One region of the Streptomyces sp. NPDC059917 genome, then DNA from elsewhere that is predicted to be linked to it. Evidence: predicted binding sites of a transcription regulator. Region 1 holds the regulator's gene; each other region holds the start of a gene.
What was found. The regulator HrcA, encoded in region 1, represses chaperone genes, less so after heat shock. The targets are predictions, from matches to a motif close to TTNGCACTCNGNNNNNCNGAGTGCNAA.
Positions count from the first base shown of each region.

Region 2: a site for HrcA is predicted at 5,585-5,611, ahead of groES (co-chaperone GroES). Genes of this name have one in related genera too.
Region 3: a site for HrcA is predicted at 2,152-2,178, ahead of groL (chaperonin GroEL). Genes of this name have one in related genera too.

Region 1 is NZ_JBHWLC010000062.1:32,079-42,063, forward strand. It holds gene ACFWAR_RS29365 (AMP-dependent synthetase/ligase) at 1-748, shown strand, start outside; gene hemW (radical SAM family heme chaperone HemW) at 838-2,070, shown strand; gene ACFWAR_RS29375 (DUF3097 domain-containing protein) at 2,271-3,071, opposite strand; gene ACFWAR_RS29380 (MBL fold metallo-hydrolase) at 3,100-3,825, opposite strand; gene hrcA (heat-inducible transcriptional repressor HrcA) at 4,019-5,035, shown strand; gene dnaJ (molecular chaperone DnaJ) at 5,036-6,172, shown strand; gene ACFWAR_RS29395 (nitronate monooxygenase) at 6,285-7,376, shown strand; gene ACFWAR_RS29400 (16S rRNA (uracil(1498)-N(3))-methyltransferase) at 7,373-8,116, shown strand; gene ACFWAR_RS29405 (hypothetical protein) at 8,351-9,076, opposite strand; gene ACFWAR_RS29410 (histidine triad nucleotide-binding protein) at 9,238-9,597, shown strand; gene ACFWAR_RS29415 (ribonuclease Z) at 9,601-9,985, shown strand, end outside.
Region 2 is NZ_JBHWLC010000025.1:41,584-51,568, reverse strand. It holds gene ACFWAR_RS16940 (GNAT family N-acetyltransferase) at 18-803, shown strand; gene ACFWAR_RS16935 (FtsW/RodA/SpoVE family cell cycle protein) at 831-2,219, opposite strand; gene ACFWAR_RS16930 (LCP family protein) at 2,207-3,439, opposite strand; gene ACFWAR_RS16925 (sensor histidine kinase) at 3,497-4,852, opposite strand; gene ACFWAR_RS16920 (response regulator transcription factor) at 4,845-5,537, opposite strand; gene groES (co-chaperone GroES) at 5,760-6,068, shown strand; gene groL (chaperonin GroEL) at 6,202-7,827, shown strand; gene ACFWAR_RS16905 (ester cyclase) at 7,915-8,604, opposite strand; gene ACFWAR_RS16900 (SDR family oxidoreductase) at 8,680-9,453, opposite strand; gene ACFWAR_RS16895 (MOSC domain-containing protein) at 9,521-9,985, opposite strand, start outside.
Region 3 is NZ_JBHWLC010000030.1:48,784-58,768, forward strand. It holds gene ACFWAR_RS19110 (helix-turn-helix domain-containing protein) at 1-253, shown strand, start outside; gene groL (chaperonin GroEL) at 364-1,986, opposite strand; gene ACFWAR_RS19120 (cold-shock protein) at 2,314-2,520, opposite strand; gene ACFWAR_RS19125 (ubiquitin-like small modifier protein 1) at 2,915-3,190, opposite strand; gene thrC (threonine synthase) at 3,224-4,510, opposite strand; SAM riboswitch class I at 4,528-4,678, opposite strand; gene ACFWAR_RS19135 (glucosyl-3-phosphoglycerate synthase) at 4,872-5,822, shown strand; gene ACFWAR_RS19140 (trehalose-6-phosphate synthase) at 5,869-7,311, shown strand; gene otsB (trehalose-phosphatase) at 7,649-8,506, opposite strand; gene ACFWAR_RS19150 (DUF3263 domain-containing protein) at 8,540-8,776, opposite strand; gene ACFWAR_RS19155 (extracellular solute-binding protein) at 8,823-9,985, opposite strand, start outside.

The DNA of each region.
Region 1 (9,985 bases):
CGCCCCCGAGATCGCCTACTTCTTCTCCGGCGCCGGCATCAACATCCTGGAGGGCTACGGCCTGACGGAGTCCAGCGCGGCCAGCTTCGTCAACCCCGGCGAGGCCTACCGCACCGGCACCGTCGGCAAGCCGCTCCCCGGCACCGAGGTCCGCATCGCCGACGACGGCGAGATCCTGCTCCGCGGCCCCGGGATCATGGAGGGCTACCACAACCAGCCCGACAAGACCGCCGAGGTGCTCGAAGCGGACGGCTGGCTGCACACCGGCGACATCGGCGAGCTGTCCCCCGACGGCTACCTGCGCATCACCGACCGCAAGAAGGACCTGATCAAGACCTCGGGCGGGAAGTACGTCGCCCCCGCCGAGGTCGAGGGCCGCTTCAAGGCGATCTGCCCCTACGTCTCCAACATCGTCGTCCACGGCGCCGACCGGAACTTCTGCTCCGCGCTCATCGCCCTCGACGGCCCCGCCATCCTCGGCTGGGCCGCCGAGAACGGGCTGGAGGGCAAGACGTACGGCGAGGTCGTGGCCGCGGCCGAGACCAAGCGCCTGGTCGAGACGTACGTACAGACCCTGAACGAGGGCCTCCAGCGCTGGCAGACGGTCAAGACCTTCCGGCTGCTCCCGCGCGACCTCGACGTCGAGCACGGCGACCTCACGCCCAGCCTCAAGCTGAAGCGGCCGGTCGTCGAGCGCGAGTTCAAGGCGCTCATCGACGAGATGTACGCGGGCTCGAACGAGGCCTGACACCGGCCGGAACCCGCCGCCGCCGGCCCCCGGGACGGGGCGCCCGCACGCCGCGCCCGTCAGGGGTCGGCGTGCGGGACAATGGGGGCATGCCTTCCGCCCTCCCCGACGGGGAACCCATGCCCGAAGACGGCTCGCTGCCGTCGCACGCCCTGGCGGGTGCGGCGGACCGGCCGCTCGGGTTCTACCTGCACGTCCCGTACTGCGCCACGCGCTGCGGCTACTGCGACTTCAACACCTACACCGCCACCGAGCTGCGCGGCACCGGCGGCGTCCTGGCCTCCCGCGAGAACTACGCCGACACCCTCGTCGACGAGGTCCGCCTCGCCCGCAAGGTGCTCGGCGACGACCCGCGGTCCGTCCGCACGGTCTTCGTCGGCGGCGGTACGCCCACGCTCCTGCCCGCCGCGGACCTGGTCCGGATGCTCGCGGCCATCCGGGACGAGTTCGGCCTGGCCGAGGACGCCGAGATCACCACCGAGGCGAACCCGGAATCGGTCGACCCGGCGTACCTCGCCGAGCTGCGGGCCGGCGGCTTCAACCGCGTCTCCTTCGGCATGCAGAGCGCCAAGCAGCACGTCCTGAAGGTCCTGGACCGCACCCACACCCCCGGCCGCCCCGAGGCGTGCGTCGCGGAGGCCCGGGCGGCGGGCTTCGAGCACGTCAACCTCGACCTGATCTACGGCACCCCGGGGGAGTCGGACGACGACTGGCGGGCCACGCTGGACGCCGCGCTGGGCGCCGGGCCGGACCACATCAGCGCCTACGCGCTGATCGTCGAGGAGGGCACGCAACTGGCGCGGCGGATCCGCCGGGGCGAGGTCCCGATGACCGACGACGACGTGCACGCCGACCGCTACCTGATCGCGGACTCCGTCATGGCGGAGGCCGGCTACCACTGGTACGAGGTCTCCAACTGGGCCACGACCGAGGCCGGGCGCTGCCTGCACAACGAGCTGTACTGGCGCGGGGCGGACTGGTGGGGCGCGGGGCCGGGTGCGCACTCGCACGTCGGCGGGGTGCGGTGGTGGAACGTGAAGCACCCCGGTGCCTATGCGGGGGCGCTGGCCGCGGGGCGGTCGCCCGGGGCCGGGCGCGAGCTGCTGTCCGCGGAGGACCGGCGGGTCGAGCGGATCCTGCTGGAGCTGCGGCTGCGGGAGGGGTGCCCGTTGTCCCTGCTGGCTCCGGCCGGGCTGGCGGCGGCCGGGCGGGCGCTGTCCGACGGGCTGTTGGAGGCCGGGCCCTACGGGGTCGGGCGGGCCGTGCTGACCCTGCGGGGGCGGTTGCTGGCCGACGCGGTGGTCCGCGACCTGGTCGACTGACCCCGGCCCCGGGGCTCCCGCCAGGACCCTCCGGGGGCGCCTCAAACGCCGGCGGGGCCGGGGTGGGCGCGGCCCGGGCCCGGGTGTCGTGTGCGGCTCGGTCGGCCCTCCGGGGGCGCCTCAAACGCCGGCGGGGCTGGATTGGTACGGCTCGGGGCTGATTCAGCCCGCCCGGCGTTCGAGGGCCCGGTGGGGAGGGGTCAGGGGGCCGTGACGAAGTCGATCAGTTCTTCTACGCGGCCCAGGAGTTCCGGCTCCAGGTCCTGGTAGGAGCGGACGCGGGACAGGATGTGCTGCCAGGCGGCGCCCGTGTTCTCCGGCCAGCCCAGCGCGCGGCAGACGCCCGTCTTCCAGTCCTGGCCCCGGGGGACCACCGGCCAGGCCGGGATGCCGAGGGCGGACGGCTTCACCGCCTGCCAGACGTCGATGTACGGGTGCCCGGCGACCAGGACGTCCGGCGAGGTCACCGCGGCGGCGATGCGGGACTCCTTCGAGCCGGCGACCAGGTGGTCGACCAGCACGCCCAGGCGCGCGTCCGGCCCCGGGGCGAAGTCCGCCACGATCGCCGCGAGGTCGTCGATGCCCTCCAGGTACTCCACCACCACGCCCTCGATGCGCAGGTCGTCGCCCCAGACCCGCTCGACCAGTTCGGCGTCGTGGCGGCCCTCCACGTAGATCCGGCCCGCCCGCGCCACCCGCGCCCGTGCGCCCGGGACGGCGATCGAGCCGGATGCCGTGCGCGCGGGGGCCGCCGGGGCCCTGGAGGGGCGCACGAGGGTCACCACGGCCCCGTCCAGCAGGAAGCCGCGCGGCTCCATCGGGAAGACCCGCCGCTTGCCGAAGCGGTCCTCCAGGGTCACCGTGCCCGCCTCGCAGCCGACGACGGCCCCGCAGAAGCCCGTACCGGCCTCCTCGACCACCACGTCGAGGTCCGCGGGGACCTCGGGGACGGGGCGGGGGCGCTTCCACGCGGGGGTCAGGTCGGGCGAGTACTCACGCATCCGGCCGACGCTAGGAGGCCCCACGGCCTCACGCACGCGACACGCCGTACCGCAGGGCCAGTGTGTCGCGTTGCGCACGCACGAAGGCCGCGTCGACCACCGCTCCGTGACCGGGCACGTACAGCGCGTCGTCGCCGCCCAGCGACAGCAGCCGGTCCACGGCGGCGGGCCACCGCGCGGGCACCGCGTCCGGGCCCGCCTGCGGCTCCCCGGACTCCTCGACCAGGTCCCCGCAGAAGACCACCTCCCGGTCGCCCGGCACGAACACCGCGAGGTCGTGCCCGGTGTGCCCGGGCCCCACGTTGGCCAGCAGCACCTGCACCCCGCCCAGCTCCAGGGTCCACTCGCCCGACACCAGGTGCCCCGGGACGACCGGCGACTCGGTCGCCCGGACCGCCTCCGCCCGCGCCAGCCCGTGCCGCACGGCGTCCTCGCGCAGCCCCTCGCGCCCGGTGGTCAGCAGCGCGTCGAGGCCCACCGCGCCGTACACCTCGGCCTCCGGGAAGGCCGCCGCGCCCAGAACGTGATCGAAATGGCCGTGCGTGAATGCGATATGCGTCACCCGGCGGCCCGTCATCCGCTCCGCCGCCGCCCGCAGCCCCGCCCCCTCCGGAAGGGAGGATCCGGGGTCGATCAGCAGGACCGCTTCGTCGCCCACCACCAGCCCCGCGGTGCAGTCCCACACCGGCAGCCGCAGTCGGCCGGACCGCCCGGTCAGCCGTTCCCAACCCGCGTCTTCCCAACTCACGTCCATGCGGCGACGCTAGTCGAGCGGTCGCTCCCCGCGCGGTACCTTGACGGGCCGCCCTTGCTAACGCCGTACGTACCCGCCGTACACTGACCGGGGGATCTCTGGCACTCACCGACCGCGAGTGCCAGCGGCACCCGCCATGACGGCCGGTGGACAGGCTCCACACGAAAAGGCATCACAGACGGAGGTGTGCGCGATGCTCAGCGAACGCAGACTCGAAGTGCTCCGCGCCATCGTCCAGGACTACGTCGGGACGGAGGAGCCGGTCGGCTCCAAGGCGCTCACCGAGCGGCACCGGCTCGGCGTCTCGCCCGCCACCGTGCGCAACGACATGGCCGTGCTGGAGGAAGAGGGCTACATCGCCCAACCCCACACCAGCGCGGGGCGCATCCCCACGGACAAGGGCTACCGCCTCTTCGTCGACCGGCTGGCGGGCGTCAAACCGCTGTCGACGCCCGAGCGCAGGGCCATCCAGAACTTCCTCGACGGAGCCGTGGACCTCGACGACGTCGTCGGCCGCACGGTGCGGCTGCTCGCGCAGCTCACCCGGCAGGTCGCCGTCGTCCAGTACCCGAGCCTGACCCGCTCCACCGTCCGCCACGTCGAGCTGCTCCTCCTGGCCCCGGCCCGGCTGATGCTCGTACTGATCACGGACACGGGCCGGGTCGAACAGCGGCTCATCGACTGCCAGACGCCCTTCGGGGAGGCCTCCCTGGCCGATCTGCGGGCGCGGCTCAACAGCCGGGTCGTCGGCCGCCGGTTCACCGACGTGCCGCCGCTGGTGCAGGACCTCCCCGAGTCCTTCGAGGCCGAGGACCGGGCGACGGTCTCCACCGTCCTCGCCACCCTCCTCGAAACCCTCGTGGAGGAAGCCGAAGAACGGCTGATGATCGGCGGCACCGCCAATCTCACCCGCTTCGGACACGATTTTCCCCTGACGATCAGGCCGGTGCTCGAAGCGCTGGAGGAGCAGGTCGTGCTCCTCAAGCTGCTGGGCGAGGCGAGTGAGTCGGGAATGGCCGTACGGATCGGGCACGAGAACGCCTACGAGGGACTGAACTCCACGTCGGTCGTCTCGGTCGGTTACGGTTCGGGCGGCGAAGCAGTCGCCAAACTCGGCGTGGTCGGACCGACCCGCATGGACTACCCCGGAACGATGGGAGCGGTACGCGCAGTGGCACGTTACGTCGGACAGATCCTGGCGGAGTCGTAAGTGGCCACGGACTACTACGCCGTACTCGGCGTGCGCCGCGACGCTTCCCAGGACGAGATCAAGAAGGCCTTCCGGCGCCTCGCGCGTGAACTCCACCCGGATGTGAATCCGGACCCGAAGACGCAGGAGCGCTTCAAGGAGATCAACGCGGCTTACGAGGTGCTCTCGGACCCGCAGAAGAAGCAGGTCTACGACCTCGGCGGCGACCCGCTGTCCTCCTCGGGCGGCGGCGGAGCGGGCGGGTTCGGAGCCGGCGGCTTCGGCAACTTCTCGGACATCATGGACGCCTTCTTCGGGCAGGCCTCGCAGCGCGGACCGCGCTCGCGGACCCGCCGGGGCCAGGACGCCATGATCCGCCTCGACCTGGAACTCGACGAGGCGGCCTTCGGGACGACCAAGGACATCCAGGTCGACACGGCCGTCGTCTGCACCACCTGCTCCGGTGAGGGCGCCGCACCCGGCACCTCGGCGCAGACGTGTGACATGTGCCGTGGCCGCGGCGAGGTCTCGCAGGTCACCCGGTCCTTCCTGGGCCAGGTCATGACCTCGCGGCCCTGCCCGCAGTGCCAGGGCTTCGGCACCGTGGTCCCGACCCCGTGCCCCGAGTGCGCGGGCGACGGCCGGGTCCGCTCCCGCCGCACCCTGACGGTGAAGATCCCGGCCGGTGTCGAGAACGGCACCCGCATCCAGCTCGCGGGCGAGGGCGAGGTCGGCCCCGGCGGCGGCCCCGCCGGTGACCTCTACGTCGAGATCCACGAGCTGCCGCACTCGACCTTCCAGCGCCGCGGGGACGACCTGCACTGCACGGTCACGATCCCGATGACGGCGGCCTCCCTCGGCACGAAGTGCCCGCTGGAGACCCTGGACGGCCTGGAAGAGGTGGACATCCGCCCCGGCACCCAGTCGGGCCAGTCCATCCCGCTGCACGGCCGCGGCGTCACGCACCTGCGCGGCGGCGGCCGGGGCGACCTGATCGTCCACGTCGAGGTCATCACCCCGAACAAGCTGGACGCGCAGCAGGAGGAGTTGCTGCGCCAGCTGGCGAAGCTGCGCGGCGAGGAGCGGCCCACCGGGCAGTTCCAGCCCGGTCAGCAGGGCCTCTTCAGCCGGCTCAAGGACGCCTTCAACGGGCGTTGACCGCTGCGCCGCCGGACGCCCCTGACGGGCGTCCGGCGCACCGGGGAACCGGACTATGCCAGGCGAATCGCGCGATTCGGTCTGGTGCGGGGGACGTGGCACGATGCTCGGCATGTCCTCCGCACCGAACGGTCTTCACCAGTACCCGATCGTGCAGGCCCCGATGGCGGGCGGCGGTTCCTGCCCGCCGCTGGCCGCCGCCGTGTGCGAGGCGGGCGGGCTGGGCTACCTGGCCGGCGGCTACAAGACCGCCGACGGCATGTACCAGGAGATCAAGCGGCTGCGCGGGCTGACCCGCCGCCCCTTCGGCGTCAACCTCTTCGTCCCGCAGGCCACTTCGGTCGATCCCGCCGCCGTCGAGGCCTACCGCGGGCAGCTCGCCGGTGAGGCCAGTTGGTACGAGGTCTCGCTCGCGCCCGAGGACACGATCGGCAGCTGCGACGACGGCTACGACGCCAAACTCGCCATCCTCCTCGAAGACCCCGTTCCGGTGGTCTCCTTCACCTTCGGCTGCCCCCCGGCGGAGGTGCTCTCGGCGCTGCGCCAGGCCGGGACCCGCACCGTGGTCACCGTGACCTCCGTCGAGGAGGCCAAGGCCGCGCAGGACGCGGGCGCCGACTGCGTCTGCGTCCAGGGCATCGAGGCGGGCGGCCACCAGGGCACCCACCGCGACGACCCGCACCTCGACGGGACGGCGGGCGTCGGCCTGCTGGCGCTGGTCGGGCAGGTGCGGGAGGCCGTCGCGCTCCCGATCGTCGCCGCGGGCGGCATCATGCGGGGCTCGCAGATCGCCGCCGTGCTGGCCGCGGGCGCGGAGGCCGCGCAGCTCGGCACCGCCTTCCTGGCCTGTCCCGAGTCGGGTGCCGACCCGGCCCACAAGAAGGCCCTGACCGACCCGCTGTTCACGCACACGGAACTCACCCGGGCCTTCTCGGGGCGTCCGGCGCGCGGGCTGGTCAACCGGTTCATGCGGGAGCACGGGCCGTACGCGCCGGCCGCCTACCCCCAGGTCCACCACATCACCTCCGGCCTGCGCAAGGCCGCGGCGGCGGCCGGGGACCCGCAGGGCATGGCGCTGTGGGCGGGGCAGGGGCACCGGTTGGCCAGGCCGTTGGCCGCCGGGCAGCTGGTGGAGGTACTGGCGGCCGAACTGGCCGAAGCGCAGAGGGTGTTGCAGATGTTGAAGCTGAGGAGTGTGTCATGACCGCCCCCGTGTTCGTGGTCGAAGAGGTCCCCGCGGGGCCGGAGTTCGTCCTGGACGGTCCCGAAGGCCGCCACGCGGTGTCCGTGAAGCGGCTGAACCCCGGCGAGGCGGTGGTCCTCGCGGACGGCCGCGGGCGGTGGGCCGAAGCCGTGGTCAAGGCGGCGGAGGGCAAGGACCGGCTGGTGGTGGCGGTCGACTCGGTCCACGAGGAGCTGGAGCCGGCGGTACGGATCACCGTGGTCCAGGCGCTGCCGAAGGGGGACCGGGGCGAGCTGGCCGTCGAGACGATGACCGAGACCGGGGTCGACGCGGTGGTGCCGTGGCAGGCCTCGCGGTGCATCACGCAGTGGCGCGGGGAGCGGGGGGCGAAGGCGCTGGGCAAGTGGCGGGCGACCGCGCGGGAGGCCGGCAAGCAGTCCCGCCGGGTCCGGTTCCCGGAGGTCGCCGAGGCGATGTCCACGAAGCAGGTCGCCGCGCTGCTGGCGGGGGCGGACCTGGCGGTGGTCCTGCACGAGGACCGGGACGCGGCGTCGCTGGCGCTGGCCACGGCGGAGCTTCCGGTGGCGGGGGCGGTCGTGGTCGTCGTCGGGCCCGAGGGCGGGGTCTCGCCGGAGGAGTTGGCCGTCTTCCAGGAGGCGGGGGCGAAGCCGTACCGGCTGGGGCGGTCCGTCCTGCGGACCTCCACCGCCGGTACCGCCGCCGTGGCCGTCCTCCTGGCCCGCACGGGCCGCTGGTCGTAGCCGTCCGTCGCTGTCGCGCGAGTCCGGGGTGCGGTCCGCCGTGGCGCGCGTGCCTCCGGCGGGCCCTCAAGTGCCGGGCGGGCTGGTTTGGGCTGGTGCCGCCGGGCAGCTCCAGCCCCGCCGGCGTTTGCGGCGCTGCCCGAGGCGGGCGGGGTGCTGGTCGCCGTGGCGTGCGTGCCTCTGGCGGCGCCGCAAGCGCCGGGCGGGCTGGATTTGGCTCGGGCCGCCGGGCGGCTACGGGTGTTGGGCGTTCTTGAGGCGGGCGGTCTGGCGCTCGATGAGGTCGGGCGGGAAGGTGGCGCTGCGGTCCACGTCCATGGTGGTGAAGGTGGCGATCGTGTTGCCGGCCCGCACGACGGTGATCTGCGTGCTGACGTCACTGCCCGCGAGCGGCGTCGAGTGCTCCCGCAGGGTCACCGCCTCGTCCCCGAACCGGGGATCCGGCTCCGGCGCGAGCGACACCGTGATCTTGCCCGTCCAGGTCTCCGCCTCGAAGGACCGGCAGCCGGCCAGGGCCTTCTTCAGGTCCGCGAACGTCCGCTCCGCCGCTCCGGCCTCGTACGACGCGAGCACGGCGCCGCCGGGGTAGAGGGCGTCCTTCCAGTCGTAGACCTGACGGACCCGCGCGAAGGACTTCTCGCCGTTGCGGGCGTCGACGTAGGTCCGGCAGACCGGATCCGCCACGGGCGGGAACTTGCCGGGCTCCCGCTTCGCTTCCTCCGCCCGCACGGGGGTCTTCACCTGCGGGACGTCGGCGTCCACGAGCGCCGCGTCCAGGAGCCGGTCCGCGGTCAGCGGCGCCGCCGGTGACGCCGCCGCCGACGGGGCCGCGGACGGCGACGCGGTCGTCGGAGGCGCCTGCGCCGTCGGCGCGGCGCAGCCCGACGCGCCGAGCAGGGCGACGGCGGCGGCCCCCGCGGCGGCGGAAAGTCTCGGTGAGCGGGCAGGTCGGACGAGCACGGTTCCCCCGGATGTGTGTGGACGGCAGGCCGACGCTAGCGGCCCCGGCCCCGCCGGGCCAGCGTTTTGGATCACGCACCGGACTCCGGCGGTCGGCGTCGGGCCGGGGCGGGGTTCGTTACGATGCGCGGGAGTCGATCACTGCTACGGAGGCGCCGCACATGGCCGGGGAACCTCAGGCTGACTGCCTGTTCTGCAAGATCGTCAAGGGGGAGATCCCCTCGACCGTGGTCCACGAGACCGACACGACCCTCGCCTTCCGGGACATAAGCCCCAAGGCGCCGACGCACGTCCTCGTCATCCCCAAGGTCCACTACCCGGACGCCGCCTCCCTCGCCGCCGCCGAACCCGCCGTCGCGGGCGACGTGCTGCGCGCCGCAGGAGAGGTCGCGGCGCAGGAGGGCGTCGTCGGCTCCGGCTACCGGCTCGTCTTCAACACCGGCGCGGGCGCCGGCCAGACCGTCTTCCACGCGCATGCCCACGTGCTCGGCGGTCGCGGTCTCGAATGGCCTCCGGGATAAGTCGTGTCCGTACGGGAGTTCGTGGTGCTGGGCACCGCCAGCCAGGTGCCCACCCGCCACCGCAATCACAACGGCTACCTCCTGCGCTGGGACGGCGAGGGCATCCTCTTCGACCCGGGCGAGGGCACGCAGCGCCAGATGCTGCGGGCCGGAGTCGCCGCGCACGACATCAACCGGATCTGCGTCACCCACTTCCACGGTGACCACAGCCTCGGCCTCGCCGGGGTGATCCAGCGGATCAACCTCGACCAGGTCCCGCACCCCGTCACCGCGCACTACCCCGCCTCCGGCCAGAAGTTCTTCGACCGGCTGCGCTACGCCACCGCCTACCGGGAGACGGTCGCGCTCACCGAAGCCCCCGTCGCCGCCGACGGGGTACTGGCGAGCG
Region 2 (9,985 bases), on a different contig from region 1:
CTGGTTAGGGTGCGTTCATGAGCGGACCCGTACCCGAAACGCAGCAGATCACGGCCTTCATGTCCGGCTTCGCCCGCAGGCAGGCGGAGCGCACGGTCGACCTGGTCGGCGGCTTCGCGGCGCTCGACGACACCTTCCACCACTCCCGGGCCGACAACCAGGTCGTCATCGACGACCCCGCCGCCCTGGACCCCGAGACGCTCCCCGCCCTCGCCGACGGGGCGCTCGGGCACCTGCCCTTCCGGCTGGTCAGCGTCCTGGACGAGACGTTCGGAGCCGCCGCGGCCCCGTCCATGGTCCGGGCCGGCTACACGCACCTGAGTCTGGTCGTCCTGCGGCACACCGGACCGGTACCGGCCCCCGGCGCCGGGATCCCCGCCGCCGGTGAGGTGGACCTGGCCGCCTTCCGCGAGCCGCTCGCCCGCCGCTGGCGCGGATTCCTCCCCGAGGCCGACGCGGCGGAGCTGGACCAGCTCGTGGCCCGCCGCCGCGCCAGGCTGCGGGGCGCCGCCGACGTGCGCTTCCTGGGCGCCCGTACCGCCGAGGGGGACGTCGCCGCCTGGTGCGACCTCTACCTCGACCCGGCCTCGGGCACCGCGCAGATCGAGGACCTGATGACCGACGGGGCGCTGCTGGGCCGCGGCCACGGCGACGCCGTCCTCGGCGCGGCCCTGCGCGCGGCCGCCGACGCCGGCTGCGGCACGCGCTTCCTCACCGCCGACGAGGCCGACTGGCCCCGGCACTGGTACGCGCGCCGGGGCTTCGTCCCGGTGGGCCGGGTGCACGTCTTCGACCGCGGCTGAACCGCGGCCTGGGCCGACGGAGCAGCGCTACGCCGCCAGCGTGGCCGGGGGCTCCGACATCGGTCGGGAGTCCGCCTCCCGCTGCCGCTCCGCGCTGTCGCTGATCCGGATCAGCAACCCGATCATGATCCAGTTGGCCAGGAGCGACGAGCCGCCGCTCGCCAGGAACGGCAGCGCCTTTCCACTGAGCGGGATCAGCCCGGTCACCCCGCCCGCGACCACGAAGACCTGGAGCGCCAGCGCCGACGCCAGGCCGACCGACAGCAGCTTGCCGAAGGGGTCGCGGGCGCCGAGCGCCATCCGCAGTCCCCGCTGGACCAGCAGCGCGTAGATGATCAGCACCGCCATCACCCCGGCCAGGCCCAGCTCCTCGCCGACCGTGGTCAGGATGAAGTCGCTGCGTCCCGCGAAGCCGAGCAGCTCGGGGTGGCCCATGCCGAGGCCGGTGCCCGAGACCCCGCCGGTGCCGAAGCTGAACAGCGCCTGCGCCGACTGGTCGGAGGTGATGCCCGCCGGGCGCGGGGTCTGGTAGTACGACAGCGGGTCCAGCCAGGCGGCGACGCGGCCCTTCACGTGCGGCTGGGTCGAGCCCACGACGAAGGCGCCGAGGGCGGCCATGAGACCGCCGCAGATGATCCAGCTGGTCCGCTCGGTGGCGACGTAGAGCATCACCACGAAGACGCCGAAGAAGATCAGCGAGGTGCCGAGGTCGCGCTCGAAGACGAGCACCAGCAGCGAGACGAGCCACACGGTGATGATCGGGCCGAGCTGGCGCATCGGCGGCAGCCGCATGCCCAGGAACTTGCGCCCGGCCAGGGCCAGCGCGTCGCGGTGCAGCACCAGGTAGCCCGCGAAGAACACCGCGATCATGATCTTCACGAACTCGCCGGGCTGGAGCGACATCCCGAAGAGGATGATCCAGCGCTTCGCGCCGTACTTGTCCGCGCCGAAGAAGGCGGGCGCGATCAGGAGCACCAGCGAGACGACCATCGTGATGTAGATGAAGCGCTGGAGCAGCCGGTGGTCGCGCAGCAGCGCCACCACGCCCAGGCAGGCCGCCACGCCGATCACCGCCCAGATCAGCTGCCCCTGCGCGACCGCCGGGGCGTTGTACCGCTCGATGTACGACTGGTCCAGCCGGTGCAGCAGCACCAGCCCCAGCCCGGTGAGCAGCATCGCCAGCGGCAGGATCAGCGGATCGGCGTAGGCGGCGAACCGGCGCACGCCGAGGTGCCCCACCAGCGCGAGCAGCGTCATGCTGACCGCGAAGCCGGTGAGGTTGGCGGGCAGCTGGTCGTTCATGGCCAGGCTCGCGCTCACGTGTCCGAAGACGGTGATGGCGACGACCAGGACCAGCAGCAGGGCTTCCGTACGACGGCGGGCGCCCGCCGTCGTGCTCCGGTTCAGTCCACGCACGGGATGCCGCCGCCGTCGATGGCGGGCTTCCTCTCGTCCGCGGTCGGCGGGGGCGCGACCGGCGGGGTCGAACCGGCGGCTCCGGCACCCGGTGACGGGGCAGCGCCACCCGGTGCACTCGGGCTCGCGGTCGCCCTGGGCCCTATCTGCTCGGCAATGAGGCGCTTTATCTTCATATCGTCTACGACGTTGATGTCGGTCCCATGGTTGCTTCCGAACCGCTCGATGGGCAGTGTCGTGAATTCCACATTGCCACCGGAGAGGTTCTTCGCCTGCTTGACGAAGGACATCAGGTCCCATCCCTCGTCCGTCACCACGTCCTGCTTGGCCGTGTTGATCAGCTTGAGCAGTTTCACCGGATCCGTAAAGGTCCCCGCGTCGTTCAGTTTCTTCGTCGCCCCGGCGAGGAAGGCCTGCTGGCGCCGCGTCCGGTCCAGGTCGCCCCCGTCCAGACCCATCCGCTGGCGCACGAAGGCCAGGGACTGCTGCCCGTTCAGGGTCTGCCGCCCGGCCGGGAAGTCCGCGCCGGAGTTCTTGTCCTTGACCGCCTTGTTCAGGCACACCGGTACGCCGCCCAGCGCGTCCGCCACGTGGTAGAAACCGGCCAGGTTCAGCTCGGCGAAGTGGTCGATCGGCACGCCCAGGAAGGCCCGCACCGTGTCGAGCGAGGCCTTGCGCCCCGCCTCGCGCCCCTCGCGCTCCAGCTCCCGGCCGTCCTTGACCCCCTGGCCGGACAGCTGCTCCTCGCGCTTCGCCTTCGCCCGCCCGTAGGCCTCCTTGATCTTCTGCTTGCCCGTGTCCCCGGGCACCCCGTGCATCGTCACGAAGTCGTCGCGCGGGATGGAGAAGGCCTTCGCCCTGCCGCCGTCGGCGGGCACGTGCAGCAGGATCAGGGTGTTGGTGTTGTAGCCGCCGATGTCGGAACTCCCGGCGTGCAGCTTGTCGAGGACCGAGTCCGGCAGCGGCTCGCCGTTCTGGTCCCGACGGCTGTCCAACCCCATCAACAGGATGTTCAGGTCCCCGGCCTGCGACTTCTCGGCGCCCTCCAAGGCCTTGGAGCTGCCGATGCTGCCCGCCAGGTCGTCGTAGAGGTACCAGCCCGTGGCCCCCGCCAGCACGGCCAGCGCGCAGCCGGTGACCAGCAGCGCGCGCCCGATCCGCCGGTGCGGCCCGCGTGCCCCCCGGGTGCCCTGACCCGTCTTCCTGCGATGCGCACTCATGCCATCCGATGCTGGGGGCCGGTCGCTGAAGGAAACCTGAGGTTCCTGAAGACCCTTTCAGGACCCGGCCGGCAGCCGCAGCACCAGGCGCGCCCCGCCGCCGTCCGCCGGGGCCACCGCGCTCACCTCGCCGCCGTGCGAGCGGGCGATCTCCCGGGCGATGGCCAGGCCCAGCCCGGTGCCGCCGCTGGCCCGGCCCCGGTCCGGATCCAGCCGCACGAACCGCTCGAAGACCCGGTCCCGGTCCGCCTCCGGGATCCCCGGACCGTCGTCGGTGACCTCCAGCACCTTCCAGCCACCGCGCGCGTACGCCCGTACGACCACCTCGCCACGGGCGTGCCGCAGCGCGTTGTCCACCAGGTTGGCCAGCGCCCGCTCCAGCCGCGCCGGATCCCCGACCGCCGGTACGGGCGCCCCCGCCACCACCCGCAGCCGCACCCGCGGCGCGCGCCGCCGGGCCGCGTCCTCCGCGGCCAGCAGCGCCAGGTCCACCGGCTCGGTGCGCGGCGCCGGCCGCCCGTCGAGCCGGGCCAGCAGCAGCAGGTCGGCCGCGATCCGCTGGAGCCGCTCGGTGTCGGCCAGGGCGGCCGCGACCGACTCCCGGTCGGGCTCCTCCAGCGCCACCTCCAGCCGGGACCGCACGGCGGCCAGCGGATTGCGCAGCTCGTGCGAGGCGTCGGCGGTGAACTGGCGCTGGCGCGCGTCCGAGCGCTCCAGCCGGTCCAGGGTGTCGTTCACGGTCCGGGCGAGGCGCGCGATCTCGTCCGCCCCGCCCGGGTCGGGCACCCGCCGGTCCAGCTCGCTCGCGGTCACCGAGGCCAGCGCGTCGCCGATCGCGGTGACCGGGCGCAGCGCCAGCCCCGCGACCCACCAGGCGAGCGCGGCCGCGAAGGCGATCAGCGGGGGCGCGCCGCCCAGCATCCCGTAGGCGACGGAACGGGTGGCGCCGTCCACGTCCCCGAGGACGGTCATCGCGTAGACGTAGTGCGGCGCCCCGGCGGCTCCGGGCGGCCCGGGGGAGCGGACCACGACCACCGCGCGCCGCTCCCCGCTCCCGGGGGCGGGCGGCGGCAGGACGGCCGCGCGCGAATCCGCCCCGGCGGCCGGCCGCAGCCCCGCCAGCTCGGCGGGCAGCCGCCCCGGATCCCCGCTGGCGGCGGTCACCGCGCCCGCGGAGTCCAGGACGAGCACCAGGTCCACTCCGCTCTCGGGGGCCGGCAGCCGCCCCGCGGGCAGGGTCCGGGTGTCGAGCTGGGCCGCCACCTTGCGGGCGGCCAGTTCGGTGCGGCCGTTGGTGTTGTCCAGCAGGTTGGCCCGCAGCAGGGCGTAGAGCCAGATCCCGCCGACGGCCAGGACGGCCGCCATCGCGAGCGCGGCGGCGAGGGCCGCGCGGGCCCGGACGCTGCTAACCACCGTCGGGGGCCATCCGGTAGCCGGTGCCGTGGACGGTGCGGATGGAGCGGCGCCCGAAGGGGGCGTCGATCTTCTTGCGCAGCGAGGAGACGTACACCTCGACGATGTTCGGGTCGATGCCCGCGGAGCCGCCGGGGGAGCGCCAGACCTCGTCGAGGATCTCCTGCTTGGCCACGGCCCGTCCCGGGTTCTCCATCAGGCAGGCCAGCACGCCCAGCTCGCGGGCGGTCAGCTCGATGTCCCGGGTGCCCCGGCGGCAGCGGCGGGCCTCGGGGTCGAGGAAGAGGTCGCCGGCCTGGAGGGTGGGGGAGCGCCCGGGCGCCCCGGCCCGCCGGGCCAGCGCCCGGACGCGGGCGCCCAGGACGACGAAGGAGAACGGCTTGGTCAGGTAGTCGTCGGCGCCGGAGTCCAGGCCCTCGGCCTCGTCGTACTCGCCGTCCTTGGCGGTGAGCATCAGCACCGGGGTCGCGTCGCCGTGGGCGCGCATCCGCGTGCAGATCTCGTACCCGCTGAGCCCGGGCAGCATCAGGTCCAGCAGGACCACGTCGTAGGGGCCGCCGCTGAGCGCCAGCTCCAGGCCGCGGTGGCCGTCGTGCGCGACCTCGACCCAGTGGCCCTCGGCGGACAGGCCGCGCCGCAGGGACTCGGCCAGTCCCTCTTCGTCTTCGACCACGAGAATGCGCACGTCCCAAGCGTCACACACCGGGCGGGGACAACACCGGACGCGAGAAATTGGCACTCCGCTTGACCGAGTGCTAATCGCCGGAATAGTCTCGGGCCTGGCACTCGCCACTGGTGAGTGCCAACACAGCGACAGGCAGGTCCGGCACCCGCGACGACGGAACCACCTGGTCGCCACCCCAAAAACAGTTAACCCCGTGAGATCTCCGAAGGGGGAGACCGGATCGTGACGACCACCAGCTCCAAGGTTGCCATCAAGCCGCTTGAGGACCGCATCGTGGTCCAGCCGCTCGACGCCGAGCAGACCACGGCTTCCGGCCTGGTCATCCCGGACACCGCGAAGGAGAAGCCCCAGGAGGGCGTCGTCCTCGCCGTGGGTCCGGGTCGCTTCGAGGACGGCCAGCGTCTTCCGCTGGACGTCACCGTCGGCGACGTCGTCCTGTACAGCAAGTACGGCGGCACCGAAGTGAAGTACAACGGCGAGGAGTACCTCGTCCTCTCGGCCCGCGACGTGCTCGCGATCGTCGAGAAGTAAGTCACTTCTCCAGTTTTGCTTTGAGCTACGCCCCTGGTCACCCCTGCTGATGCCGGGCGGCGAGGGGCGTAGTTCGTTCAAGGCGGTCGCGGTGAGCGGCCGGGGATCGCAACGAGAGGGCTGAACCGCTCCCATGCCGAAGATTCTTAAGTTTGACGAGGACGCCCGTCGCGCTCTGGAGCGCGGCGTCAACAAGCTTGCCGACACGGTCAAGGTGACGATCGGCCCCAAGGGCCGCAACGTCGTCATCGACAAGAAGTTCGGCGCTCCCACCATCACCAACGACGGTGTCACCATCGCGCGCGAGGTCGAGCTCGACGACCCGTACGAGAACCTCGGTGCCCAGCTCGTGAAGGAGGTGGCGACCAAGACCAACGACATCGCGGGTGACGGCACCACCACCGCCACCGTGCTGGCCCAGGCGCTGGTCCGCGAGGGTCTGCGCAACGTCGCCGCCGGCGCCTCCCCGGCCGCCCTGAAGAAGGGCATCGACGCGGCGGTCAAGGCCGTCTCCGCGGACCTGCTGGAGACCGCCCGCCCGATCGAGGACAAGTCCGACATCGCCGCCGTGGCCGCGCTCTCCGCGCAGGACACCCAGGTCGGCGAGCTCATCGCCGAGGCGATGGACAAGGTCGGCAAGGACGGTGTCATCACCGTCGAGGAGTCCAACACCTTCGGCCTGGAGCTGGAGTTCACCGAGGGCATGGCCTTCGACAAGGGCTACCTCTCCCCGTACATGGTGTCCGACCAGGAGCGTATGGAGGCCGTCCTCGAGGACCCCTACATCCTGATCAACCAGGGCAAGATCTCGTCCATCCAGGACCTGCTGCCGCTGCTGGAGAAGGTCATCCAGGCGGGCGCCTCCAAGCCGCTGCTGATCATCGCCGAGGACGTCGAGGGCGAGGCGCTCTCCACCCTCGTCGTCAACAAGATCCGTGGCACCTTCAACGCCGTGGCCGTCAAGGCCCCCGGCTTCGGTGACCGCCGCAAGGCGATGCTCCAGGACATGGCCGCCCTCACCGGCGCCACCGTCATCGCCGAAGAGGTCGGCCTCAAGCTCGACCAGGCCGGTCTGGACGTCCTCGGTACCGCGCGCCGCGTGACCATCTCCAAGGACGACACGGTCATCGTCGACGGTGGCGGCAGCAGCGACGACGTGCTCGGTCGCGTCAACCAGATCAAGGCCGAGATCGAGTCCACGGACTCGGACTGGGACCGCGAGAAGCTGCAGGAGCGCCTGGCGAAGCTCGCCGGTGGCGTCTGCGTCATCAAGGTCGGCGCCGCCACCGAGGTGGAGCTCAAGGAGAAGAAGCACCGTCTCGAGGACGCCATCTCGGCGACCCGCGCCGCGGTCGAGGAGGGCATCGTCTCCGGCGGTGGCTCCGCGCTCGTCCACGCCGTCAAGGTCCTGGAGGGCAACCTCGGCCTGACCGGCGACGAGGCCACCGGTGTCTCGGTCGTCCGTCGCGCCGCCGTCGAGCCGCTGCGCTGGATCGCGGAGAACGCGGGCCTCGAGGGCTACGTCATCACCTCGAAGGTCGCCGAGCTCGACAAGGGCCAGGGCTTCAACGCCGCCACCGGCGAGTACGGCGACCTGGTCAAGGCCGGCGTCATCGACCCGGTCAAGGTCACGCGCTCCGCCCTGGAGAACGCCGCCTCCATCGCCTCCCTGCTGCTCACGACCGAGACCCTGGTCGTCGAGAAGCCGGCTGACGAAGAGGCCGACGCCGGTCACGGCGGCCACGGCCACAGCCACTGACCCGGTCGTAGCGCGCCGGCCCGCCGGCGCGCCCGCCCACGGGCACATGGGAAAGCCCCGTTCCTCCGGAACGGGGCTTTCTCCGTCTCACATGCCCAGCTGGCGCATCAGTCCCGGTGCGTCGTAGTACCACCAGTCCTCCGCGATCTGGCCGTTCTCCATCCGGATCGTCGTACAACCCGACATCGTGACTTCCTTGCCGGTCGGTGCGACCCCCATGAACTCGCCGCGGTGGGTGCCGCGCCAGTCCCACAGGGTGGTGACGCAGTCGCCCTCGGCGATCTGGCGCGTCCTGTCGAAGGTGAAGTCGAAGGCGTCGCGCCACATGCCGATCGTGCGCCGCATGCCGTCCCGGCCGTTGCCCAGTCCCTCGGTGTCCATCATGTCGTGGCTGATGTAACCGACCGCCACGCACTCGTCGATGACGTCGAAGTCGCCCTTGACGGCGACGTCCTCGAAGATCCGGTTCGCGACGAGCTTGTTGAGGTACTCGTCGCGCACCACGTCGAGGTTCATGAACTTGGGCATGCCGTCGCAGAGGGCCACCATCTCCTGGAACATCCGGTCCGTCTCCGGGAGTTGAGAGTTCCTCATGGCCTCCTCGTAGGAGGGGAATTCGACCAGGTCCACGTAGTGGGTGCCCGAGTCGCGGTCCCTGCCGATCAGGGTGTGGGTGACCGTGCGCCTGCCGGCGGTCTGTTCCGCGTAGCGGTCGATGAGGGCGTTCATCTCGTCGAACCGCTTGGTCTCGTAATCGATTACCTGTACGAATGTCATCGCGTCGCCTCCCAGCGGGAACGGGACACGTCCAGTTTAAGGAGAATCGCGCCAATTGGGTGGTTTACCCGCAAGTCACTGGGGGCCGTACTTGCGGCCCGTGCGCGAGGACACCCCGCCCAGCAGCCCGCGCGGGGCCAGCTTCACCACGCTCATCAGCGCCTTGTAGCGGGGGTCCGGGATCGACACCGTCCGCCCGCGCGCCAGGTCGGCCAGCGCCTCGGCGACCAGCTTGTCCGCGTCCAGCCACATCCAGTTGGGGATGTTGTCGGTGCCCATCCCGGCCCGCTCGTGGAACTCCGTACGGACGAAGCCGGGGCACAGGGCCATCAGCCGGACCCCGGAGTCCGCCAGGTCCTTCGCCGCGCCCTGGGTGAACTGCACGACCCAGGCCTTGCTCGCCCCATAGGTCCCGCGCGGCAGGAAGGCGGCCACCGAGGCCACGTTCACCACGCCGCCGCGGCCGCGCGTGCGCATCGACCCGGTCGCCGCCGAGGTCAGCCGCAGGACGGCCTCGATGTGCACCTTGATCATGGTCAGCTCGTCGGCCATCGGCACCTCCAGGTACCGGCCCTTGTTGCCGAAGCCCGCGTTGTTGACCAGCAGGTCCACCGGGTGCTTGAGGTCGGCCAGGCGCTGCTCGACCGCCGTGATGCCCTCCTCCGTGGAGAGGTCGGCGCTCAGCACCTCGGCCTCGATGCCGTGCCGGTCGTGCAGCTCGGTCGCCTGCTCGCCGAGCCGCTTGGTGTCGCGCGCGACCAGCACCAGGTTGTGCCCCTGGGCGGCGAGCTTGCGTGCGAAGGCGGCGCCGATGCCCGCCGTGGATCCTGTGATCAACGCAGTCGTCATAGGCGCAACCTAGTGCGCCGACCGCGAATGTCCACCGGGTGGCGGCGCCGCTGCCCGTCGCGGGCCGTCAGTCCCGCGCGCCACCGCCCCCGGCGCCGTGCTTCGCCACGTACGCGCGGATCGTGTCGCGTGCCTGGGGCTCCAGCGCGTCGCCCGCCGCCAGTGCCCGCGGGAGCAGTGCGCGCTCGGTGGTGAAGGCGCGGAACCAGAAGCCGACGCTCACCTCGTGCTCCGGCCGGTGGACGACCTCGATCGGGTCGCCCGGGGAGACGGAGCCCTCCTCGATCACCCGCAGGTACGCGCCCGGGCGGACCTCCCGGGTGAAGCGCTTGACCCAGCTCTCCTCCTCCAGGAACCCCTGGAAGGTCCGGCACGGGATCCGGGCGGAGGCCACTTCGAGGACCAGGTCCGCGCCGACCCGCCACCGCTCGCCCACCCGCGCACCGGTGACGTCGAGCCCCGCGGTGGTGAAGTTCTCGCCGAAGATCCCGCCGGGCAGCGTCCGGCCCAGCTCGCCCTCCCACCAGTCCAG
Region 3 (9,985 bases), on a different contig from region 1:
GGCGGAGATCCGCCTCGCGATGGCCTTCGCCAAGGCCGTGTACGACCGGCGCAAGGCGCTCGGACTGTCCCAGACGCAACTCGCCGAGCGTGCCGGGCTCACCCAGGCGAAGATCTCCCGGGTCGAGGGAGCCGACGCCGTGCCCACGCTGCCGCTGCTGCGGCGGCTCGCCCGCGCCCTCGACGCCTCGCTGACCATCGACCTGGGCTGCGACCACGAAGCGGTCACCTTCGTGGCGCGCCCCGCCGCGTAGGAACGCGGGAACGCGGAAGCGCGCAAACGCCCGAGGGCGGCACCCCCCGTGGGGAGTGCCGCCCTCGTTCGAAGAACAGCCGATCAGCTCGGGCCGGAGCCCGGGGCGGATCAGAAGTCCATGTCACCGCCCGGCATGCCGCCGCCCGCGGGGGCACCGGCCTTCTCGGGCTTGTCGGCGATGACGGCCTCGGTGGTGAGGAACAGCGCGGCGATCGACGCGGCGTTCTGCAGCGCGGAGCGCGTGACCTTCGCCGGGTCGATGATGCCCTCGGCGATCATGTCGACGTACTCGCCGGTCGCGGCGTTCAGGCCGTGGCCGATCGGAAGGTTGCGCACCTTCTCGACGACGACGCCACCCTCGAGACCACCGTTGACGGCGATCTGCTTGAGCGGGGCCTCCAGCGCGAGCTTGACGGCGTTGGCGCCGGTCGCCTCGTCGCCCGTGAGCTCGAGCTTCTCGAAGACCGCGGAGGCCTGGAGGAGCGCGACGCCGCCACCGGCGACGATGCCCTCTTCGACGGCCGCCTTGGCGTTGCGGACGGCGTCCTCGATGCGGTGCTTGCGCTCCTTGAGCTCAACCTCCGTCGCGGCACCGGCCTTGATGACGGCCACGCCGCCGGCCAGCTTCGCGAGGCGCTCCTGGAGCTTCTCGCGGTCGTAGTCCGAGTCGGAGTTCTCGATCTCGGCGCGGATCTGGTTGACGCGACCCTGGACCTGGTCGCTGTCGCCGGAGCCGTCGACGATCGTGGTCTCGTCCTTGGTGATGACGACCTTGCGGGCGCGGCCGAGCAGGTCGAGGCCCGCGCTCTCGAGCTTGAGACCGACCTCCTCGGAGATGACCGTGCCGCCCGTGAGGATGGCGATGTCACCGAGCATGGCCTTGCGGCGGTCGCCGAAGCCCGGGGCCTTGACGGCGACGGACTTGAAGGTGCCGCGGATCTTGTTGACGACCAGGGTCGACAGGGCCTCGCCCTCGACGTCCTCGGCGATGATCAGCAGCGGCTTGCCGGACTGCATGACCTTCTCGAGGAGCGGCAGCAGGTCCTTGACCGAGCCGATCTTCGAGTTGACGATCAGGATGTACGGGTCGTCGAGGGACGACTCCATGCGCTCCATGTCGGTGGCGAAGTACGCCGAGATGTAGCCCTTGTCGAAGCGCATGCCCTCGGTGAGCTCGAGCTCCAGGCCGAAGGTCTGCGACTCCTCGACCGTGATGACGCCTTCCTTGCCGACCTTGTCCATGGCCTCGGCGATGAGCTCGCCGATCTGGGTGTCAGCGGCGGAGATGGAGGCCGTGGAAGCGATCTGCTCCTTGGTCTCGACGTCCTTGGCCTGCGCCAGCAGGGCGGCGGAGACGGCCTCGACGGCCTTCTCGATACCGCGCTTGAGGGCCATCGGGTTCGCACCGGCGGCCACGTTGCGCAGGCCCTCGCGGACGAGCGCCTGGGCCAGCACGGTGGCGGTGGTCGTACCGTCGCCGGCGACGTCGTCCGTCTTCTTGGCGACTTCCTTGACCAGCTCGGCGCCGATCTTCTCGTACGGGTCCTCGAGCTCGATCTCCTTGGCGATGGAGACACCATCGTTGGTGATCGTGGGGGCGCCCCACTTCTTCTCAAGGACGACGTTGCGACCCTTGGGGCCAAGGGTGACCTTGACGGCGTCGGCGAGCTGGTTCATGCCTCGCTCGAGACCGCGCCGGGCCTCCTCGTTGAACGCAATGATCTTGGCCATCTGAAGTGGTCCTCCCGGACAGCGGTGGATTGCTCCCGGACCGCGCCCGCGCCCGCGACGGACGGCCTGTGGGTCCGGCGGTTCCTTCCCGCCGACCCCGTGGGCCTCACCGACCCGGTCCTCGTTTTGGTAGCACTCTCACCTGGAGAGTGCTAACGCCAATGATTAGCACTCGGCACCCCCGAGTGCAAGCGGCTTCGAGGAACACCCGGTGAACGCCCGGGCCCGGCCCGGGCCCGGCCCGGGTCCCGCACGCACGCGGGGCCCGCATCCGTGTCTCAGGATGCGGGCCCCGCGCGTTCGTGTGTCGGTGGTCGATCGCTCCGGCTAGCCGACTGCGAGCTTGACCATGTCCGCCTGCGGACCCTTCTGACCCTGCGAGATCTCGAACTCGACCCGCTGACCCTCTTCAAGGGTGCGGTACCCGTCCATCTGGATGGCGCTGTAGTGGACGAACACATCCGCACCACCGTCGACCGCGATGAAGCCGTAGCCCTTCTCCGCGTTGAACCACTTGACGGTGCCCTGAGCCATGCCTAACTCCCCTATTACTGGCCCTTGCGCAGGACCGCACTTCGCGGACCCGGGTCAGAACTTGCGCCGGAACGCCTCGACCGGGGCTGAATGTATCCGCACCGCTGCTGTCTGCAACAGGTCATTCCCACGAGAATTCTGGACACGGCATTACATTGAAATAGGGTGAAAATTAGGAATCTTCCGGGGCAACTCGGGCCGGACAAACCGCGCCAACGACCCATAGCGCGCACGCATGTTGACTCAATGTCAACCCTTCCGCGACCCGTTCATATGCGCCGGGCAAGAACAGCGGTGGGGACTTCCCCAACTCTACCGCGCCCAACCAAGCAGAATTGCCCCCTCCGTTTCTTACCGGAGGGGGCAATTCAGGTTCTGGCGTCCGAGCGGAGGATCAGCCGCCCGCGACGGCGGGGATGATCGAGACGCCCACGCCGTCGGGCGTCGGCGTCTGCAGCCCGCTCTCGAAGCGCACGTCGTCGTCGTTGACGTAGACGTTCACGAAGCGGCGCAGCTTGCCCTGGTCGTCCAGGACGCGGGCGGCGATGCCCGGGTGGCTCTGCTCCAGGGAGTCGATGACCTCGCTGAGGGTCGCGCCCTCGGCGGCGACCTCGGCCTGGCCGCCCGTGTAGGTGCGCAGGATGGTGGGGATGCGGACGTTGACGCTCATGGCGCTACTGCCTTTCCGGGGTTCGAGGGGTGATCAGGCCAGGCCGGCGGCGCGGAAGGCGTCCAGGCTCGGGCGGATGGTGGCGGTCTGGCCGCTGTCGGCGGCCACCGCCTCCAGGGTCTTCAGGCCGTCACCGGTGTTCAGGATCACGGTCGTCAGCGCCGGGTCCAGCTGCCCGTTCTCGATGAGCTTCTTCGTCACGCCGACGGTCACGCCGCCCGCGGTCTCGGCGAAGATGCCCTCGGTCTGGGCCAGGATCTTGATGGCCTCGACGACCTGGGTGTCGTCGACGTCCTCGACGTAACCGCCGGTGCGGCGGGCGATGTCCAGGACGTACGGGCCGTCGGCCGGGTTGCCGATCGCGAGCGACTTGGCGATGGTGTCCGGCTTCTGCGGGCGGACCACGTCGTGACCGGCCTTGAAGGCGGTCGAGACGGGCGAGCAGCCCTCGGCCTGGGCGCCGAAGATCTTGTAGGGCTTGTCCTCGACCAGACCGAGCTTGATCAGCTCCTGGAGGCCCTTGTCGATCTTCGTCAGCTGCGAGCCGGAGGCGATCGGGATGACGATCTGGTCGGGCAGCTGCCAGCCGAGCTGCTCGCAGATCTCGTACGCCAGCGTCTTGGAGCCCTCGCCGTAGTACGGGCGCAGGTTCACGTTGACGAAGCCCCAGCCCTCGCCGAGCGGGTCGCCGATGAGCTCCGAGCAGAAGCGGTTGACGTCGTCGTAGTTGCCCTCGATGCCGACCAGGTCACCACCGTACACGCCGGCCATGACGACCTTGCCCTGCTCCAGGTCGTGCGGGATGAAGACGCAGGAGCGCAGTCCGGCGCGGGCGGCGGCGGCGCCGACGGCCCCGGCCAGGTTGCCCGTGGAGGAGCAGGAGAGCGTGGTGAAGCCGAAGGCGCGGGCGGCCTCGACGGCGATCGCGACGACCCGGTCCTTGAAGGAGTGCGTCGGGTTGCCGGAGTCGTCCTTGACGTAGAGCTTGCCGGTGACGCCCAGCTCCTTGGCCAGGTTCTCGGCGTCCACGAGCTTGGTGAAGCCCGGGTTCAGGTTCGGCTTCGAGGCCACGTCGGCGGGGACGGGCAGCAGCGGGGCGTAGCGCCAGATGTTGTTCGGGCCGGCTTCGATCGCGGCGCGCAGCGCCTCGGGGTCACCGGTCGGAAGGTCGTAGGCGACTTCGAGCGGGCCGAAACACTCGGCACAGGCGAAAATGGGACCCAGATCGAACCGGGTGGCGCATTCGCGGCAGGAAAGCCCGATGGCGGGTCCGAGATCGACGGTGGTCGCGGCAGAGGTGGCGACAGTCTGTACAGACATGACGGCGAGGCCCTTTCTCCTCATCTTCCCCGTGGCGCACTTCGCCACGAGACGGATTTGGCACCTTCCCTAGTCGGGGACCTCGCTGACTTTGCAAAAATCGCGAGACCGACTGGAGGGTTGCCGGGGCTTCAACGGGCCGTATCCCTCTGCCCCTCTGGATGAGCGGTATGGCGCGAACGCGCCTTGGCGGCGCACCCGTGCGTTTGTACGGAAGGACCCCCGACATGCGATGGTCCTCCGCGTTGTTCAAGACTGTAACCGAAGGCATGGATGGTTGAGACAGCCGTCCGAACCGCGAGATGGATCACATTTCGGCCATATCGGTGGCCGGCCACGACTCAAGCAGGGAGTGCTGAAGGTGCTGGAAGAGGTGGAGCGCTGGCTGGGGGCCCGCTCCTGGTCCGCCACCGATCGACCGCTGGAGCGGCTGATTTCGGCCAAGCGGGCATCGGGCATCAAAGTCAGCGTCGTTTTGCCCGCGCTCAACGAGGAGGAGACGGTCGGCGCGATCGTCGAGGTCATCCGCCGGGACCTGATGGACTCCCTGCCCGTCCCGCTCGTCGACGAGCTCGTCGTCATCGACTCCGGCTCCAGCGACCGCACCTCGGAGGTCGCGGCGAAGGCGGGCGCCCGCGTGGTGCACCGCGACGACATCCTGCCGCGGGTCCCGGCGGTGCCCGGCAAGGGCGAGGTGCTGTGGCGCTCGCTGCTGGTGACCAGCGGGGACGTCGTCTGCTTCGTCGACGCCGACCTGCGCGACTTCTCCGCCGCCTTCGTCTCCGGGATCGTCGGCCCGCTGCTGACCGAACCGGACGTGCAGTTCGTCAAGGCGATGTACGACCGCCCGCTCGGCGACGCACCCGGCCAGGGCGGCCGGGTCACCGAGCTGGTGGCGCGCCCGCTGCTGAACCTGCACTGGCCGCAGCTGGCCGGATTCGTACAGCCGCTGGGCGGCGAGTACGCGGTGCGCCGCTCGCTGCTGGAGCGGCTGCCCTTCCCCGTCGGCTACGGCGTGGAGCTCGGCCTGCTGGTGGACGCGCTGCACACGGCCGGTCTGGACGCGCTCGCGCAGGTGGACGTCGGCGTCCGGCTGCACCGCCACCAGGACGGGCGGGCGCTGGGCCGAATGGCCGCCGCGATCTACCGGACCGCGCAGCTGCGGCTCTCGCGCGGGCACCTCGTACGGCCCGAGCTGACCCAGTTCGAGCGCGGCCCGGACGGCTTCGAGCCGCACACCTACCCGGTGGACACGGTGGAGCGGCCGCCCATGCGGGGCGTCGAGGAATACGCCCACCGGCGCGTGGCATGACGCCACTCACAGTTTGAGCGCGGGCCCGCCGGGCTAGGTTGCCCGCATGGCCTTCTCGGTACTCGTCGCCGCCAATCGCGGTCCGCTCTCGTACGCCCTCGACGCCGACGGGAGCCTCAGCGCCCGGCGCGGCGGGGGCGGCCTCGTCTCCGGCCTCGCCACCGCCCTCGCCCGCCAACCGGACGCCCTGTGGATCTGCGCGGCGCTCTCGGAGGCGGACCGCGAGGCCGTCCGCCGCGGGGTCGCCGAGCCGGGCGTGCGGATGCTGGACATCGACCCCGAGGTCTACGACGACGCCTACAACGCCATCGCCAATTCGGTGCTCTGGTTCACCCACCACCACCTGTACGACGTCCCGCGCGAGCCGGTCTTCGACGCGGCGTTCCACCGGGCCTGGGAGTCGTACGTCGCCTACAACCGGGCCTTCGCCGAGGCGCTGGCCGAGGAGGCGGAGCGGGGCGCGCGGGTCCTCGTCCAGGACTACCACCTGGCGCTGGTGCCCGGGATGCTGCGGGTGCTGCGCCCGGACCTGCTGATCGCGCACTTCACGCACACGCCCTGGGCGTCCTACGACTACCTGCGGATCCTGCCGTCCTACGTCCGCGAGGAGCTGGCCTGGGGGATGCTCGGGGCGGACCTGGTGGGCTTCCACACCGGGGCGTGGGCGCGGGCGTTCCTGGACGCGATGGACCTGGACGACGCGTACGGGACGGCTTCGCCGGGCGGCCCGCAGGGCACGGAGATCGCGCACCGGCGCTACACGGTCTGGTCGGGCCGGACCACCTCGGTCCGGGTCTTCCCGCTGGGCGTGGACGGCGACGAGCTGCGGGCGCTGGCCCACCGGCCCGAGGTGAACGACAAGCTGGCCGCGCTGCGGACGGAGGTCGCCGGGCGCAAGGCGATCGTCCGGGTGGACCGCACGGAGCTGTCGAAGAACATCCTGCGCGGGCTGCTCGCCTACCGGGAGCTGCTGGTCACCCGGCCCGAGTGGCACGGCCGCGTGGTGCACCTGGCATCGGCCTACCCCTCGCGGCAGGACCTGGCCGTCTACCGCGCGTACACGGAGTCGGTGCGGGAGCTGGCCGCGGAGATCAACGCGGAGTTCGGCACGTCCGACTGGCAGCCGGTGCTGGTCTCGGTCGAGGACGACTTCGCGCGCTCCCTGGCGGCGTACCGGCTGGCGGACGTGGCCCTGGTGAACCCCGTGCGGGACGGGATGAACCTGGTGGCCAAGGAGATCCCGGTGGTGTCGGAGGCGGGGTGCGCGCTGGTGCTCTCGACGGGGGCGGGGGCGTACGAGGAGCTCCGCGAGGACGCGCTGACGGTGAACCCGTACGACGTCACGGAGACGGCGCTCGCGCTGCACGCGGCGCTGTCCATGCCGGAGGCGGAGCGCGCGGAGCGCACGAAACGCCTGTCCGCGACCGCGACCGCCCTCCCCCCGGCAGCCTGGCTCGAAGCCCAACTGTCCTTCCTCGCGGACGAGTAGGCCTCCGGCGGACCCTCAAACGCCGGGCGGCTGAAAGATGACCCGAGGCGGCCCGATCCGGCGCAGCCGATCCAGCCCCGCCGTCATTTGAGGCGCCCCGATCCGGGCGCAGCCAATCCCAGCCCCGCCGGCGTTTGAGGCGCCCCCGGAGGGCCCACGCGCCGCAGACGCCCACACCTCCGCCGCACCCGAACTCGCCTCCGGCGGGCCCTCAAACGCCGGGCGGCTGAATGGTGCCCCCGAGTCGGCCCGATCCGGGCGCGGCCAATCCCAGCCCCGCCAGGGGGCCCCTCCCAGCGGTAGCTGGGGGAGTTTGAGGCGCCCCCGGAGGGGTGGGTCAGAGGGCGGCGGCCAGGGCGGCGAGGAAGGCGGCCACCTGGGGCGGACCCGGGAGGGTCAGGTCGGCTCGGGCGGCCAGCTCGGGGACCTCGGCAGAGCCACTGCACACCAGCAGCCCCGGCACCCCCTCGGCCCGCGCCTTCTCCACTGCGGAGAACGCGGCCAGGTCCCCCAGGTCGTCCCCGGCGTACAGCACCGCCCCGGCCCCGACCTCCGCCAGGTACTCCGTCAGCGCGACCCCCTTGTCCATCCCCGGCGGCCTCAGCTCCAGCACGGCCCGCCCCGGCTCCACCACCAGCCCGTGCCGCGCCGCCAGCTCGCCCAGCGGCTCCCGCAGCGCGTCGAAGGCCGCCGCCGGATCCTCGGCCCGGCGGGTGTGGACCGCCAGCGCGCGCCCCTTCTCCTCGATCCAGGTGCCGCGCCACGCCCCGATGGAGTCCAGGAACCCCGGCAGCTCGGCCCGTACGGCCGCCACCCCGGGGTGTTCGGCGGGGGTGTGGACGATCCCGGTGACCGCGTCCCAGCGCTCGGCCCCGTAGTGCCCGAGCACGACGAGGTGTTCCAGCCCCGGCACCCCCGCGAAGCCCCCGTGGCGGACGGCGACCCCGGCGGGCCGCCCGGTGATCACGGCCACCGAGGCCACCCGCGGCGCGAGCGCGGCCAGCGCGGGCACGGCGTCGGCGTGGGCGCGCGCCTGGTCGGGGTCGGGCACGATCTCGGCGAGCGTGCCGTCGAAGTCGAGGGCGATCACGGAGCGGCGCGGTTCGCGCAGCAGGGCGTCGAGCCCCTCGCGTCCGGCGGCGGTGACGGGCATCGGCAGGCTGTTCATCGGCAGGCTGTGCGGATGGCTCCCCATGCCTACGACCCTAACGGTCCCCCCGGAGGAGGGCTATCGCCGGGCGCGCTGGGCTTCGCGCAGCCTGCGCAGCCGGTTGACGGTGCCGGGCGCGTGGGCGAGCGCGCGCGGGTCGTCCATCAGCGCGTTGAGCAGCTGGTAGTAGCGGACGGGGTGCATGCCGAGCCGCTCCCGTATGGCCCGCTCCTTGGCGCCGGGACCGGGCCAGGTGCGCCCCTCGTACGCGAGCACGGCGGCTTCCGTCTCCGTCAACCGCCCGCCCTCCGTCATACCGCCAGGTTAACTCCGCCCACCGACAGCCACCGCGCGCCCGCGATCAGTGCGAGTCCGCGGCCCGCGCCGTGCGCGCCATCTCCTCCAGCGTCTTGGCGGGCTGTCCGCCCGGCTGGACGGTCTTGCCGATGTTCTGCTTGATGTTCTCGCTCACGCCCGCCCAGGACTTCTTGCCGACCGGGTAGAGCCGCGAGGAGGGCAGCGCCTGGAGGAAGGTCTTGAGCTGGGTCGCGCCCGCTCCGGTGGCCGCCTCCATCGACCGGTAGCCGCTGGTGGTCACCGGCAGCAGGTCGTAGCGGCTGGTGAAGGCGGTCTGGTTGTCGGCCGAGTAGAGGTAGTCGAGGAACTTGCCCGATTCCTTGCGGTGGCCGTTCTTGAAGGCCATGACCCAGTCGGCGACGCCCATGGCGGGCTTCTCCGAGCCGTCGGAGGTCGGCAGCGCGACCATGCCGAACTTGAGGCCCTTCGCCGCGGCCTGCTTGATCAGCGTCGGGTGGCCGTTGAGCATGCCGACCTCGCCGCGCGTGAAGCCGTCGAAGGCGGCCTGGCGGTCCAGCTTCGCCGGTTCGACGGGGCCGGTGAGGCCGCCGCCGACCAGGGTGTCGCGCAGGTACTCGAAGGTCTTGACGTTGTCCGGGGAGTCGAGGGAGTAGGACTCCTCGTTGTCGGTGTAGCCGCCGCCGCCCGCGAGCAGCCAGTTCATGGTCTCGGCCTGGGCCTCCTCGCGGCCGAGCGGCAGCGCGAAGGGGGTGGGGACCTTGGCCGCCTTCAGCTTCTTGGCCGCGGCTTCCAACTCGGACCAGGTCTTGGGCTGCCAGCCCTTGCCGGTGCCCACCGCGCTCGCCGGGATGACGCCCGCGTCGGCGAAGAGCTTCTCGTTGTAGAAGAGCAGCCGGGTGCTGGCCACGAAGGGCATGCCGTACTGGACGCGCTTGACCTTGCCCGCGTCGGCGAGCGGCGCGAGGAAGTCGGCCTCGGTCTGTACGGAGAGCAGCTCGTCGGCGGTGTAGAGCTTGTCGGCGGCGGCGTAGTCCGCGTAGGCGCCGATCTGTGCGACGTCGGGGGCCTTGCCCGCCTTGACCATGTCGGCGACCTTGGCGTCGACCTCGGTCCAGGAGTAGACGTTGACCTCGACCTTGATGCCCGGCTGCTCCTTCTCGAAGCGCTGGGCGAGGTCCTTCCAGTACGTGGCGGAGGAGTTCGCGG